Regions from separate parts of the Citrobacter tructae genome, predicted to be linked through region 1. Evidence: predicted binding sites of a transcription regulator. Region 1 holds the regulator's gene; the other holds the start of a gene.
What was found. Region 1 encodes PurR, which represses purine synthesis genes. Its sites were predicted from a motif close to CANGCAAACGTTTGCNTG; they were not measured.
Positions count from the first base shown of each region.

Region 2: the regulator PurR is predicted to act here: its motif matches at 3,288-3,305, upstream of pyrD (quinone-dependent dihydroorotate dehydrogenase).

Region 1 is NZ_CP038469.1:804,185-809,356, reverse strand. It holds gene E4Z61_RS04420 (MFS transporter) at 1-767, opposite strand, end outside; gene cydH (cytochrome bd-I accessory subunit CydH) at 944-1,033, opposite strand; gene purR (HTH-type transcriptional repressor PurR) at 1,331-2,356, shown strand; gene punR (DNA-binding transcriptional activator PunR) at 2,374-3,285, opposite strand; gene punC (purine nucleoside transporter PunC) at 3,397-4,602, shown strand; gene cfa (cyclopropane fatty acyl phospholipid synthase) at 4,888-5,172, shown strand, end outside.
Region 2 is NZ_CP038469.1:1,708,531-1,713,702, forward strand. It holds gene rlmKL (bifunctional 23S rRNA (guanine(2069)-N(7))-methyltransferase RlmK/23S rRNA (guanine(2445)-N(2))-methyltransferase RlmL) at 1-280, opposite strand, end outside; gene E4Z61_RS09065 (YcbX family protein) at 379-1,488, shown strand; gene zapC (cell division protein ZapC) at 1,485-2,027, opposite strand; gene pyrD (quinone-dependent dihydroorotate dehydrogenase) at 2,193-3,203, opposite strand; gene ssuE (NADPH-dependent FMN reductase) at 3,447-4,022, shown strand; gene E4Z61_RS09090 (sulfonate ABC transporter substrate-binding protein) at 4,015-4,989, shown strand; gene ssuD (FMNH2-dependent alkanesulfonate monooxygenase) at 4,986-5,172, shown strand, end outside.

The DNA of each region.
Region 1 (5,172 bases):
AGATAGTTACCGATTGAAAACCCGACGCCAATCAGCACCAGCATTCCGGTAACAAAGGCCGGCGTGGCATGAGTAATGCTGTGCAGCACCGGTGAAATGTAAGTATAAAGCGTGAACATCGCGCCGGCCCCCAGAACGGTCGTCAGCAGAGCCGACAGCACCTGTGGACGCATCAGCACCGCCAGCTCTTTGCGCACGTCCGGGCGCTTTCCTGCCCCACCTTTCGGTAATGAGAAGAACAGGCTGACCATTGCGATGACGCCAAGACCCGCAGTGGCCATAAACGACATGCGCCAGCCGATGGTTTCACCCAGCCAGGTGGCCGCTGGAACGCCGCCAATATTGGCGATGGTTAACCCCATAAACATGGTAGCAACGGCGCTAGCCTGTTTGTGCTTTGGCACCACGCTTGCAGCCACTACCGAGCCGAGGCCAAAAAAAGCACCATGGTTAAGACTGGTCAAAATACGCGATAACATCAGGGTGGTGTAATCCGGCGATATTGCCGACAGCACGTTGCCCAGCGTAAAAATCGCCATCAGAAAAATAAGCGCCTTACGGCGCGCACGGTGAGAAAGCAGCAAGGTCATTAGCGGTGCGCCGACCATTACCCCTACCGCATAGGCACTTATTAACATGCCTGCCGCCGGAATCGAGACATCGACACCTTTAGCAATGACGGGCAACAATCCCATTGGCGAAAATTCGGTCGTGCCAATGCCAAACGCCCCAATTGCCAACGCTAGTAAAGGATAATTGATTTTCATACCGCGACTCCGTAACGTCGAGCCGTGGCACGACATAAATTAAGAGTCAAAAGCATGACACTGATCGCAAAATTAATAAAGTTAACAAAATTGCAAAAGACTTTTGCTTATTTGCAAACAATAGAAAAGGAAGAGTAAGCGGAAAAGATGAGGGAGAGCTAACTCCCTCGGGGAAATCAATGCAGCGCTGCGGTCAGGCCACCCGCGACGATCAAACCCAGAACAATAATGGTAGTGACTAACGAAAATTTCAGATCGGTGCTCATCAAGTTTTCTCCTTTTTATTCCCACACAAAAAGTGATATTGCGCATTTTTACACACTTGAAAGCAAAAATCTCTCACGATTTATATTGATAACTGCTTTTAACTCTTCCCCTTTTCGTTAAGATCAGACAAAATTCCACGCTTACTTAATTAGCGTACCGGCCATTGACCCCTTCCTGACGTTCCGTGTCGTTTTCCTTGGCGTACCGCAACCCTGATGTTGCGCGAAGGGTGTGTAAGGCAAACGTTTACCTGGAGTATTCTCAGGAGCTTAGGATATGGTCTGGAGTGAGATGTAATGGCAACAATTAAAGATGTGGCGAAGCGAGCAAACGTTTCCACTACAACCGTATCACACGTAATTAACAAAACACGCTTTGTCGCGGAAGAGACGCGCAATGCCGTTTGGGCAGCGATTAAAGAGTTACATTACTCCCCAAGCGCAGTAGCGCGCAGCCTGAAGGTGAATCACACCAAATCAATCGGCTTGCTGGCGACCAGCAGCGAAGCTGCCTATTTTGCGGAAATTATCGAAGCTGTTGAGAAGAACTGTTTCCAGAAAGGCTACACCCTGATTCTGGGAAACGCGTGGAACAGCCTCGAAAAACAACAGGCCTATCTCTCCATGATGGCGCAAAAGCGCGTGGATGGCCTGCTGGTGATGTGTTCAGAATATCCTGAGTCGCTACTTTCCATGCTCGAAGAGTATCGCCATATTCCGATGGTGGTAATGGACTGGGGCGAAGCCAAAGCCGACTTTACCGATACGGTCATTGATAACGCCTTTGAAGGCGGCTATATGGCAGGTCGTTATCTGGTTGAGCGCGGTCATCGCGAGATTGGCGTGATCCCAGGTCCTATGGAGCGCAACACCGGAGCCGGTCGTCTGGCTGGTTTTATGAAAGCGATGGAAGAAGCGCTGATTAAAGTCCCTGAGAACTGGATTGTTCAGGGTGATTTTGAGCCTGAATCCGGGTATCGCGCCATGCAGCAGATCCTCTCCCAGTCACATCGCCCGACCGCCGTTTTCTGTGGTGGCGATATCATGGCGATGGGCGCGCTCTGCGCCGCGGACGAGATGGGCTTACGCGTCCCGCAGGATGTGTCGCTGATTGGTTATGACAACGTGCGTAATGCCCGGTTCTTCACTCCGGCATTAACCACTATTCACCAGCCGAAGGATTCCCTCGGTGAAACAGCCTTTAACATGCTGTTAGACCGTATCGTGAATAAGCGCGAAGTGTCGCAGTCAATTGAGGTGCATCCGCGCCTGGTAGAACGTCGCTCCGTTGCAGACGGCCCGTTCCGCGATTACCGTCGTTAATCTGTTGCGCGGGGGCCTTATTCTGGCTCCCGCAACCACTCTTTATTCAGCGTTTCGCTGTCCCCTAAATAGTCCAGCAGCCAGCCCAGCGCAGGCGAGGTATCATTCTGCTGCCAGGTCAGGCAACAAGCGGCATCAGGAAAGGGATTCTCAAGCTGTAGCGCGACCCATTTACCGCTGTCGATCCACGGTTTAGAAAAATGCGTCGGCACCATCCCCACACATAGCCCCGCCGATAAACAGGTAGCGGATGACTCCCAGTCGGGCACTACCACCCGCTTTTGGTTATCCAGCAGCCAGGTGATGCGCTTTGGCAGCGTGCGCGAAGTATCTTCACGCACCAGCGACGGCCAGTTGCGCAACGTGTCGTCGCTGAGCGGCCCGGGCATCGACGCCAACGGATGATGGCTCGCTACCACGCAATTCCAGCTCAACATCCCCATATCGCGAAACGTGTAACGTCCCCCCACCGGAATGGCCTGCGTCGCGCCAATAGCCAGTTCCACGCGCCCATCTGACAGTGCATCCCAGACGCCGTTAAACACCTCCTGAAAAACGAGTAATTCCACATCATCAAAATGACGGTAGAAATCCACAATCATCTGCCGGGTCCGTTCCGGCCGGACGATATTATCGACCGCAATCGCCAACTGCCCGCGCCAGCCGTTAGCAATTTGCTGACATTGCTGACGGGTGATCTGCATTTTTTTGATAACAGACCGCCCTTCTTTTAAAAACCACGCCCCGGCGGGCGTTAATTCCACATCCCGATGGCGGCGTTCAAAAAGTGGCACAGCCAGCCACTCCTCCAGCTGTCGCACGGTATAGCTTACCGCCGAAGGCACACGGTGCAACTCCTGGGCGGCAGAGCTAAAGCTGCCGTTACGCGCAACCGCATCAACCACTTCAAGGGAATATTCCGACCACATACTCTGCCTGCAAAAAATTTGAAATCAGTATGCAAATATTAGCGTTTCACAGCAAGAATTACACTCACTACACTCAGCGACACTGTTTTACTACTAAAAAGAGAAATGATGATGCAACCTGGAAAAGGGTTTTTAGTCTGGCTGGCAGGTCTTAGCGTGCTCGGTTTTCTGGCAACGGATATGTATTTGCCAGCATTTGCGGCTATTCAGTCCGATTTGCAAACCCCTGCGTCTGCCGTCAGCGCCAGCCTTAGCTTGTTCTTAGCTGGTTTTGCCGTCGCGCAACTTCTGTGGGGGCCTCTCTCCGACCATTATGGTCGTAAGCCCATTTTACTGCTGGGCTTATCCATCTTCGCGCTGGGCAGTCTCGGTATGTTATGGGTCGAAAACGCGACCGGCTTGCTGGTATTGCGCTTTATCCAGGCCGTTGGCGTTTGTGCGGCGTCGGTCATCTGGCAAGCGCTGGTTGCCGATTATTATCCCTCACAAAAAGTTAACCGTATCTTTGCCACGATTATGCCTCTGGTCGGATTATCGCCTGCGCTTGCGCCATTGTTAGGCAGTTGGATCCTGATGCATTTTTCCTGGCAGGCTATCTTTGCCACCCTGTTTGCAATCACCTTGATCCTGATGCTACCGGCCCTGCGCCTGAAGCCGACGACAAAAGCGCGTGACGATAGTCAGGATAAACTCACCTTTGCCACCCTGCTGCGCTCCAGAACATACCGTGGCAATGTGCTGATTTATGCCGCCTGCTCCGCGAGCTTTTTCGCCTGGCTGACCGGCTCGCCGTTTATCCTGAGCGAGATGGGCTATAGCCCAGCCGTCATTGGCCTGAGCTATGTGCCACAAACTATTGCCTTTTTGATAGGCGGATACGGCTGTCGTGCCGCATTGCAAAAATGGGAAGGCCGCCAGTTGCTACCTTGGCTGCTCATCCTTTATGCCGTGAGCGTTATCGCCACCTGGGCGACCGGCTTTATTCACCACGTTGCACTGGCCGAAATCCTGATCCCATTCTGCGTGATGGCAATAGCGAACGGTGCGATCTACCCCATTGTCGTCGCTCAGGCGTTACGTCCCTTTCCTCAGGCAACAGGACGTGCCGCCGCACTGCAGAACACGCTGCAACTCGGTCTATGCTTCCTGGCGAGCTTGATCGTTTCGTGGTTAATCAGCACGCCGCTGTTCACCACTACCAGCGTCATGCTATCAACAGTGTTACTGGCCGCGCTGGGTTACAAAATGCAATCGCAGAAAGAAAGTGACTCTCTGGCAGATGAGGTGTCTACGGTTGCACACGGCGAGTCACATTAATAACACAAATTATTAATTAGCTGGCTAACAGTTTTCTATTGAATCGCCCAAAATTGAGGCCTATACTGATTCTCAGTTGTTAAAAAAACGATAATTTTTATGTCTTAACGGGAACAAGCACGTTCCCGTTTAACCATGGATGGTCTTTTCGGTAAGGGTTCCTCCCTTCCTCTGTTCTACGTCGGATAATAGATTCACAGATTAATTCCGTGAAATTTCTCACAAGACCAAAAAAGCGTCTACGCTGTTTTAAGGTTCTGATCACCGACCAGTGATGGAGAAGCTATGAGTTCATCGTGTATAGAAGACGTCAGCGTACCGGATGATGACTGGTACCGAATCACTAATGAGTTGTTGAGCCGTGCGGGTATTACGATTAATGGTTCTGCGCCGGCGGATATTCGCGTTAAAAACCCCGTTTTTTTCAAACGTGTTTTACAAGAAGGTTCGCTGGGTTTAGGTGAAAGCTATATGGATGGTTGGTGGGAATGCGATCGTCTGGATATGTTTTTTACCAAAGTCTTACGCGCAGATCTGGAAAGCCAACTCCCCCGCCATTTCAAAGATACT
Region 2 (5,172 bases), 900 kb from region 1:
GCACGGCAAACGTCGCACCAGGGTTAAATATCTCTGTCCAGTCGATTGCCTGAACACCGAGGTACAGATCAAGATCGCTATAGACCTTGCATTCTCCCATCGGCAGGATAATGCGCGAGGCCAGGCGGCTCCACATCAGGCTCTGGTAAACAAGCCGCGTGTCGCCCTTAAAATGGACCCCACCCTGAACCACCTGGCACTCCACGGCGCCGAGGTTTTCCAGTTCAGTTTTTAACAGCTCTTCCAGCCCACGGGCCGTACTGGCAAACAGAGAATTCATAATGTCACTTTTACTCCAAGAAAATTGCTGCGCATTATAGCTAATCTCGCGCCCTTGTCATAAAGTTGAAGGCTTATTTTCGTTCGAGGGACTGTACAGTGGTAACGTTAACCCGACTTTTTGTTCATCCGGTTAAATCAATGCGCGGTATTGGGCTAACGCACGCTCTGGCAGACGTGAGCGGTCTGGCCTTTGATCGCATCTTTATGATTACCGAACCCGACGGAACGTTCATCACTGCCCGGCAGTTCCCACAGATGGTACGTTTTACCCCTTCCCCTTTGCACGATGGGTTGCACTTGACTGCGCCCGACGGCAGCAGCGCGCTGGTCCGCTTTGCCGACTTCGCCACCCAGGATGCGCCAACAGAGGTCTGGGGAAACCATTTTACCGCCCGTATTGCCCCTGCGGCGATCAATCAGTGGCTCAGCGGTTTTTTCTCCCGTGATGTGCAGCTGCGCTGGGTTGGTCCACAATTGACGCGCCGGGTAAAGCGCCACGACGGCGTACCGCTGTCGTTCGCCGATGGCTTTCCTTATCTTCTGACTAACGAAGCGTCGTTGCGCGATGTACAACAGCGCTGCCCGGCCAGTATCAGAATGGAGCAATTTCGCCCTAATCTGGTGGTCACCGGAGCCGCCGCATGGGAAGAGGACACCTGGAAGGTGCTTCGTATCGGCGACGTCATCTTTGATGTGGCAAAGCCCTGTAGCCGCTGCATTTTCACTACCGTCAGCCCAGAAAAAGGCCAAAAGCATCCGTCCGGCGAGCCGCTGGCAACGCTGCAAACCTTCCGTAGCGCAGTGGATAACGGCGATGTCGATTTCGGTCAGAATCTGATTGCTCGCAACAGCGGCGTGATCCGCGTTGGCGATGAAGTTGAAATTCTGGCAACCGGGCCCGCCAGAGCGTACGGCGCGGCGGAATCTGATGATACCGTCGCCGAGCAGCAGCAGCCTGATGCCAGCGTCCTTATCGACTGGCAGGGACAAACTTTCCGCGGCAACAATCAGCAGGTATTACTGGAGCAACTGGAAAATCAGGGGATCCGGGTTCCCTACTCTTGTCGGGCGGGGATCTGTGGATGCTGCCGGATTAGGCTGGTAGAAGGCGAAGTCAGTCCGCTGAAAAAATCTGCGATTGGTGATGACGGGACGATTCTTTGCTGCAGTTGTGTGCCAAAAACAGCGGTCAGGCTGGAGAGTTAAACGGCCTGCTCAAGGCTGAAACTGTCAACAGGGAGTTGCGGTTTCAGCCTGTCATTCATAATTTTAATGGCGTCGCCAAGCTGCATGGTGCGCCCGGCAATAACCACTCCCGGCTGTGCCAGCAGGCACAGGGCCGCATTTTCACCCGGTTCAACCACTAACAGATTAACCTGTTCTTCGGTATCGCTTAAATATACGCAGGCAGCGTCACCCACTACCGGTGACCAGTTAATGGTGTGCGCCACAAAGTGCCAGCTTTTTGGCATTTGCGGTTTCAGATATCGAATAGCCACCAGCGCATTGAGTACCAGTTCCGCTTTTTGTTCTTTGACTAAATCCAGGTCGCGGCACTTTTCTTCAAAAGAAAAATAAAGCGCAGCATCATCAACGCAAAAACCGGACGGAGAGAATGCATCAGGCGTGAGCATTTTACGCGCAAAACGCGAGCGAAATAACATACCATTGGCTAAATCGAGCATCATACGATCGTGCTCTTCATCATAATACCAGCGCCAGTTATCGTCGGGTTTAATTCGCATCAGTATCTCTCCATTCCTTAATCATCGTCGTTACGACAGTATCCTTTTGCCGCTTCGTTTATTGCCCTAATAATAAAAGCTCAGAATGTTTAAATAAGCAACAGTAAAGGAATATAAAACAACCAGGGCGAGAAATAAAGCCCTGGTTTGTGATTAGGGTCGTATTCAGATATTGGTGATGATTTCTTTAATCAGCGGTGGGCCTTTAAAAATAAAGCCGGAATAAATCTGAATCAGGGAAGCCCCTGCGGCTATTTTCTCACGCGCAGCGATGACCGAGTCGATACCACCAACCCCGACAATCGGCAATTGCCCTTTTAATTCCCGGGACAACATCCGAATAATTTCGGTGCTTTTTAATTGTAACGGTCGACCGCTCAGACCACCCATTTGATCGCAATTTTTCATTCCCTGCACCAGGGAACGATCGAGCGTAGTGTTCGTAGCAATTACACCATCAATATTATGACGAACTAAACTGTCAGCGACTTGGATCAGTTCTTCCTCAGAAAGATCCGGGGCGATCTTTACCGCCACCGGAACATATTTATGGTGGATTGCTTGCAGGTCATTTTGCTTATTTTTAATTGCCGTCAGCAGATCGTCCAGCGCTTCGCCGTATTGCAGCGTGCGTAACCCTGGAGTATTTGGTGAGGAGATATTAACCGCAATATAACCGGCATAAGCGTAGACTTTTTCCATACAAATCAGATAGTCATCTTTGCCATTCTCTACCGGGGTGTCTTTGTTCTTACCTATATTGATCCCCAGAATACCGTCAAAATGCGATTTTTTAACGTTTTCGACCAGGTTATCAACACCCAGGTTATTGAAGCCCATGCGGTTGATCAAACCTTCTGCGTCAACCAGACGGAAAAGACGCGGCTTATCGTTACCCGGTTGAGGACGAGGCGTCACGGTGCCTATCTCAATCGAGCCGAATCCCATTGCACCGAGTGCATCAATGCACTCCCCATCTTTATCCAGTCCGGCGGCAAGACCGAGCGGATTTTTAAACGTCAGCCCCATGCAGGTAACCGGTTTTGTCGGTACTTTTTGGCGGACAAGCGCTTCGAGCGGCGTGCCCGTAATGCGACGTAATTGCTGGAATGTTAATTCATGAGCGCGCTCTGGATCGAGCTGAAATAGTGCTTTACGAACGAAGGGGTAGTACATGAACTCTCCTGGATTCCCGGTGTGCAAACCGGGGGCGTATTATGTGCGATCGCGAACAAAAAGGGAATTGACCTGCGGCAATAAAAAGCAAACGTTTTCTTTCCGCTCCTCGTTTTATGCAATTTTCAGCTTTTCTATCCCGCATAAATCATTTCGATAAACAAAACCTCTCTGCCAGACTGCATAAATTGTTATCAATGTTAAATAAAAACGAACAATTGGTTATAAGGAGAGATTATAAATATGCGCGTTATCACTCTGGCGGGCAGCCCACGCTTCCCCTCTCGCTCCAGCGCCTTACTGGAATATGCGCGAGAAAAACTGAATGGGCAGAATGTCGACGTTTATCACTGGAATCTGCACAATTTTGAGCCCGATGATCTGATCTATGCGCGGTTTGACAGCCCGGCGCTAAAGACGTTTATCGAACAACTGCAGGCCGCCGACGGGCTGATTGTCGCCACGCCGGTCTACAAAGCGGCCTATTCCGGCGCATTGAAAACCTTGCTCGATCTGCTCCCTGAACGCGCACTGGAGGGCAAAGTGGTGTTGCCGCTGGCGACCGGCGGCACCATGGCGCACTTGCTGGCCGTCGATTACGCCCTGAAACCCGTCCTCAGCGCACTGAAGGCCCAGGAGATCCTGCACGGTGTTTTCGCCGATGATTCTCAGGTCATCGATTATCAGCATAAGCCACAGTTTACGCCGAACCTGCAACTGCGCCTGGACAGTGCGCTTGATACCTTCTGGCAGGCTTTGCAGCGCCGCGATGTCCAGCTTTTGCACTTAAATGCCCTGAGAGGTACTGCCCATGCTTAATTTACTTAAACGCCATACGCCGTGGCTGGCGCTGACCGGACTGCTGTCTTTGTCGACACTGGTTCACGCCGCAGATGCCGCGCCAGACACTCTGCGTATTGGCTATCAGAAAGGGAGCGTCAGCATGGTGCTGGCAAAAAGCCATCAACTGCTGGAAAAACGCTACCCGCAGACAAAAATCTCATGGATTGAGTTTCCCGCCGGGCCGCAAATGCTGGAGGCGCTAAATATAGGCAGCATCGATCTGGGTAGCACCGGCGATATCCCACCGATTTTTGCCCAAGCTGCCGGGGCCGATCTTGTCTACGTGGGCGTTGAGCCGCCCAAACCGAAAGCCGAAGTGATTCTGGTGCCGAAAAATAGCCCAATCCAGAGCGTCGCAGAGCTTAAAGGGCATAAAGTCGCCTTCCAGAAAGGTTCCAGCGCCCACAATTTACTGCTCCGCGCCCTGCAACAGGCCGGGTTGAATTTTACCGATATCCAGGCCATGTATCTGACGCCCGCCGATGCGCGTGCCGCTTTCCAACAAGGAAATGTGGATGCATGGGCAATTTGGGACCCGTACTACTCCGCCGCGTTACTGCAAGGTGACGTACGCGTTTTGAAAGATGGTACCGACCTCAAACAGACCGGTTCGTTTTACCTCGCCGCGCGCCCTTATGCCGAGAAAAACGGCGCTTTTGTTCATGGCGTATTAGACACTTTTAGCCAGGCCGATGCCTTAACCCTCAGTCAACGTCAGCAAAGTATCACCCTGCTGGCAAAAACCATGGGGCTGCCTGAACCGGTCATAGCATCCTATCTGGACCATCGCCCGCCAACCACCATTACCCCCGTCAACGCCTCTGTTGCCGCACTGCAGCAACAAACCGCCGATCTGTTTTATGACAACCGGTTGTTGCCGAAAAAAATCGATATTCGCCAGCGTATCTGGCAACCCACTCAACAGGCAGGAGCAAAATTATGAGTCTGAACATATTCTGGTTTTTACCCACGCACGGTGACGGTCATTATCTGGGAACAGAGGAAGGTTCACGCCCGGTCGATCATGGTTATCTGCAACAAATCGCCCAAACGGCCGACCGTCTGGGGTTTACCGGCGTGCTGATCCCGACCGGTCGCTCCTGCGAAGATGCCTGGCTGGTCGCGG